Regions from separate parts of the Afipia sp. GAS231 genome, predicted to be linked through region 1. Evidence: predicted binding sites of a transcription regulator. Region 1 holds the regulator's gene; the other holds the start of a gene.

Region 1 (2,466 bases):
GGCGGTGTCATCCCCGATGGCGCCGATGCCGTCATCATCCAGGAAGACACGACGGTCCAGGGCGATCACATCGGCATCACCGAGGCCGCGGTCACCGGGCGCCATATCCGCCCCGCCGGGGTCGATTTCCGCGAGGGCGACGTCTTGCTTTCGGGTGGCAGCCGCCTCACCGACCGCGATCTGTCGCTCGCCGCCGGCATGAACTATCCGGAGCTTGCCGTGCGCCGCCGTCCCAAGGTCGCCGTGCTCGCCACCGGCGACGAGCTTGTCATGCCGGGCAACATCCCCGGCCCCGGGCAGATCGTCTATTCCAACGGCTATGCGCTGCGCGCGCTGGCGCGGGCCGAGGGCGCCGAGACCGTCGATCTCGGCATTGCCGCCGACACGGTCGCCGCCACCACCGAAGGCATCCGCCGCGCCCGCGATACCGGCGCCGACATCCTGATCACCACCGGCGGGGCGTCCGTCGGCGACCACGACCTCGTCAAGCAGTCGCTGGAGGCCGAGGACGTCGCCATGGCGTTCTGGCGGATCGCGATGCGGCCCGGCAAGCCGATGATGCATGGACGGTTAGGGGCGATGCGGGTGATCGGCCTGCCCGGCAATCCGGTCTCGTCCTATGTCTGCGGTTTCCTGTTTCTGGTGCCGTTGATTCGCGCGCTTTCGGGCCGCAAAAACATCCATCACGTCAGGGAGCCCGCGCTGCTCGGCCGAGATCTTAGCGCCAACGACCAGCGCGAAGACTATCTGCGCGCCCGCCTCGAGGAGCATGCCGACGGCACGCTGACGGCGGTACCGGTCAATCATCAGGACTCGTCGCTGCTTGGAAATCTCGCTGCGGCACGGGCACTTCTGATACGTCCGCCGTTTGCGCCGGCGGCTCAGAAGGGCGCGCCTTGCGAGGTCCTTCGGCTGCCGGGGTGAAGCCCTGCGCGACACCTGCTGCCAAAACCCGGCCCACGTTCACCCCAAATTAAGTGGTTGCGGAACACATATCGAACATATAGTGTCCGTTCATGATTTGTTTCGAGAATTAGTGTCTACCTGGGGAGTTTTTTGAACTCCCGGGAATCCAGACCTGAAGTCTCGAAACCGGACGAACGCCGCCAACCGGGGGAATGCTCGCGATGCTTACGCGCAAACAGTACGAACTTCTGCGTTTCATCAATGAACGGCTGAAGGAGGCCGGGGTACCGCCCTCGTTCGACGAGATGAAGGACGCGCTCGACCTGCGTTCGAAATCCGGCATCCACCGCCTCATCACCGCGCTGGAAGAGCGCGGCTTCATCCGCCGCCTGCCCAACCGCGCCCGCGCCATCGAGGTCATCAAGCTTCCCGAACTGGCCGGCAGCGGTAACGGCAATGGCCGCCGCGGCTTCACGCCGAGTGTCATCGAGGGCACGTTGGGCAAGGTCCGCACCGCCAGCGCCGCCGCCGAGGATGACAGCAACCGCCCGGTCTCCGTCCCCGTGATGGGCCGGATCGCCGCCGGTACGCCGATCGAGGCGCTGCAGACCCGCAGCCACACCATCAGCGTGCCGCCCGACATGCTCGGAAGCGGCGAACATTACGCGCTCGAAGTGCGCGGCGACTCGATGGTGGACGCCGGCATTCTCGACGGCGACATGGCTCTGATCCAGCGCAACGAGACCGCCGACACCGGCGATATCGTGGTGGCCCTGATCGACGAGGAGGAAGCCACCCTGAAGCGCTTCCGCCGCCGCGGCGCCTCGATCGCGCTCGAGCCCGCCAATGCCTCCTACGAGGTCCGCATCCTGCCGCCGAACCGGGTCCGGATTCAGGGCAAGCTGATCGGGCTGTACCGAAAGTATTGATCGGCGCCCGTCAGGCGCCGGCCCCGACATCGACCAATGCCCCGGCCGTCGGCCGGGGTTTTTTGTTGCGCCTTTGGAACCAAGACGCGTTAGCGCGTTTGTGATGGAAGGCACCGGCGTGGAGCCGCAGAATTGCCCCGAAGGCGGACGAGGCTCCGCGCCAATGTCCACTCTGATAGAGGCCTGTGCCTCCGAGAGACACGGGTCAGCTATCTCAATCGAGGGAGCCATCCGATGTGTGACTATAGTCTGCACGCCGTGGCATCGCGCCCCGCCAAAGTCGGAGAGACGCTGATCACCACCACCTTCCGCGGTACGTCGACCCGCGGCTTTGCATCCGAAAACGAACTTGCCGTCGCGGTCTGCATGCTTCCCGGCACCGAGCTCGCGTTCGCGCGAGAGGTCAAATATGACAACCGCTGGATCTGGACGCGGACGCTCGACTGGCGGGTCGGCGTTTTCAACCATATCGAGCCTGAGACGCCCGATCGTCACCACGATGCGATCGAATTTCCGGACGGAAGCCGCGTGCTGGTGACCCAGTTGTGCGAAGGCCAGCACGTCACCGTGCTGCAACTGCCGGTGCTTACGCCGGCCGTGGAACGCGCGCCTGCGGCCGTTGCGCCGACGG
Region 2 (2,466 bases), 880 kb from region 1:
CGGCGGCGACGCTGCATGACACAACCTCATTTGCTTACGGGTCCTAACCGTAGGGTTTGCAAATTCCGATCCTAATATGCGGAATTTGCCCCGTCAGTTCCAAAGTGAACAATTCAAATTAGGACTGCCGCTAACCACAAACCGGGGCACGAGGGGTCAAATGCGGACAGTGCTCGCCGGTGGTGCTTTCCTGATTAGACACCCGGAAAGGAAGATTAGGACACTCGTGGTTCCGGTAGTGGAACACCGAACTTTTACGGACTCCACACAATTCGTGCGAAATTCTATCCTGCTCTTGCCGGGGCTGGTTTCATGTCGAATAAATTTTTCAATTCTACCGGCAGGGGGTCGCTGACGTGAGCGGCCCCTTTTGATTCAGGTGCGCCGCCCCACCTCAGAAATTAGGACGGCAGGGAAGACGCGTATTTATTTCTGTCGATGTCCAATTTTGACCATCACCAATCAGAGCAGCGTTCTGGATTTGCAGATGGATGGTGTTGGGGCGCCGCCGCTCCTGCATCGTCTCCTCCCAGACAGCCCCTGCGCGCGCCAGCCCCGCGCTGGGGCCGTTTGTTTGACACCCGCAACGGGGAATTAGGACAGCGCCTGTGTGGGCTGGTACTGGCCGAAATAGGCCACTCGCAGATTCAACCAGGCCAGTGATTTAAAACGGCTTCGGCAGTGAGGCGGGGGCAAGAGCTTCCAGGGCAAGCTTCAACGATTTGGCCGCGACCCCGACGCGGAATGAAAGAGGCCGCCAACTGAGGCGGCCTCTAGGAAATTGGAATTTTCAACCCTCTATCGGAACCGCTAAGCGGGCGATCAGAGCGACGATTTCATCAAAATTTTTGTTGTCTCGGTGCTCAATGAGCAGAGCCAGCCTCTGAACACACTCGTCATCGCTGAGGCTAAAGGCGATGGATGGAGCATCGTTTAGAACTGGAGTTCGATGGCGTCGCATATTGGCAGCCCCCAAGCTGTGGTTGATTCGCGGGACTATCTTATTTGATTGGGTTTCAATGGATATGACTGCCATCCCCGCAAAGTGCCGAGTTCAAAACAAGCCACTGCAAAAATAAAATTAGGCCACTGAGGTCGGAAACAGGCCAGTACCTTCGCCCGGCGCCATAAGGGGCCACTCCAAAAATCTAAAGGGACCACTAACCATCAGGCGGAATGGAAAGGGGCCAGCACCTCGGGCTCAAAAGAACATATTGCGAACATAGAACAAACATGGTACAAGGTTCCCATCAGCCGCCGATTCCCAAAGATTTCGTCGCCCGTTTGTCCCGCTAGCGAATCCCCGCCATAAGGAGCACGACCTATGTCCGCCACTGCCCTGCGTATCGTCGAAGGATCGTCCATGGATAAGACCAAGGCCCTGTCTGCCGCGCTCTCCCAGATCGAGCGCCAGTTCGGCAAGGGCTCGGTGATGAAGCTGGGCAAGAACGACCGTTCGATGGACATCGAGACGATTTCGTCGGGATCGCTCGGGCTGGACATCGCGCTCGGCGTCGGCGGGCTGCCGAAGGGACGGGTGGTTGAAATCTACGGGCCGGAATCCTCGGGCAAGACCACGCTGGCGCTGCACACGGTGGCGGAAGCCCAGAAGAAGGGCGGCATCTGCGCCTTCATTGACGCCGAACACGCGCTCGACCCGGTCTATGCGCGCAAGCTCGGCGTCAACATCGACGAACTGCTGATCTCGCAGCCCGACACCGGCGAACAGGCGCTGGAAATCTGCGACACGCTGGTGCGTTCCGGCGCGGTCGACGTGCTGGTGATCGACTCGGTCGCCGCCCTGGTGCCGAAGGCCGAACTCGAAGGCGAGATGGGCGATGCGCTGCCCGGCCTGCAGGCGCGGCTGATGAGCCAGGCGCTGCGCAAGCTCACCGCCTCGATCAACAAGTCCCACACCATGGTGATCTTCATCAACCAGATCCGCATGAAGATCGGTGTGATGTACGGTTCGCCGGAAACCACCACCGGCGGCAATGCGCTGAAGTTTTACGCTTCCGTCCGCCTCGACATCCGCCGCATCGGCGCCATCAAGGAACGCGACGAAGTGGTCGGCAACCAGACCCGCGTCAAGGTGGTGAAGAACAAGCTGGCGCCGCCGTTCAAGCAGGTCGAATTCGACATCATGTATGGCGAGGGCGTCTCCAAGATGGGTGAAATCCTCGACCTCGGCGTCAAGGCCGGCATCGTCGAGAAATCCGGCGCCTGGTTCTCCTATGACAGCCAGCGGCTCGGGCAGGGCCGCGAAAACTCAAAAGCCTTCCTCAAGGCCAACCCCGACATGACCGCCAAGATCGAAATGGCGATCCGCCAGAATTCCGGCCTGATCGCCGAGCAGATTCTGGCCGGCTCGCCCGAGCGCGATGCCGAGGGCGAGGATCCCGAGACCGAAGAGTGAGGTTTTCCGAAACCTGGTTCGCGTAACCTGAGTTTCGACATAACGGGTGC

Evidence for each region. The regulator LexA, encoded in region 1, represses DNA repair genes until DNA is damaged. The targets are predictions, from matches to a motif close to TGTTCNNNNTGTGTTCNG.
Region 2: recA (recombinase RecA) is a predicted target of LexA. The motif match lies at 1,206-1,223, and genes of this name have one in related genera.

What each region holds. Positions count from the first base shown of each region.
Region 1 is NZ_LT629703.1:270,120-272,585, forward strand. It holds gene glp (gephyrin-like molybdotransferase Glp) at 1-924, shown strand, start outside; gene lexA (transcriptional repressor LexA) at 1,128-1,835, shown strand; gene BLS26_RS01215 (hypothetical protein) at 2,070-2,466, shown strand, end outside.
Region 2 is NZ_LT629703.1:1,152,128-1,154,593, reverse strand. It holds gene BLS26_RS05490 (hypothetical protein) at 1-17, opposite strand, end outside; gene recA (recombinase RecA) at 1,325-2,416, shown strand.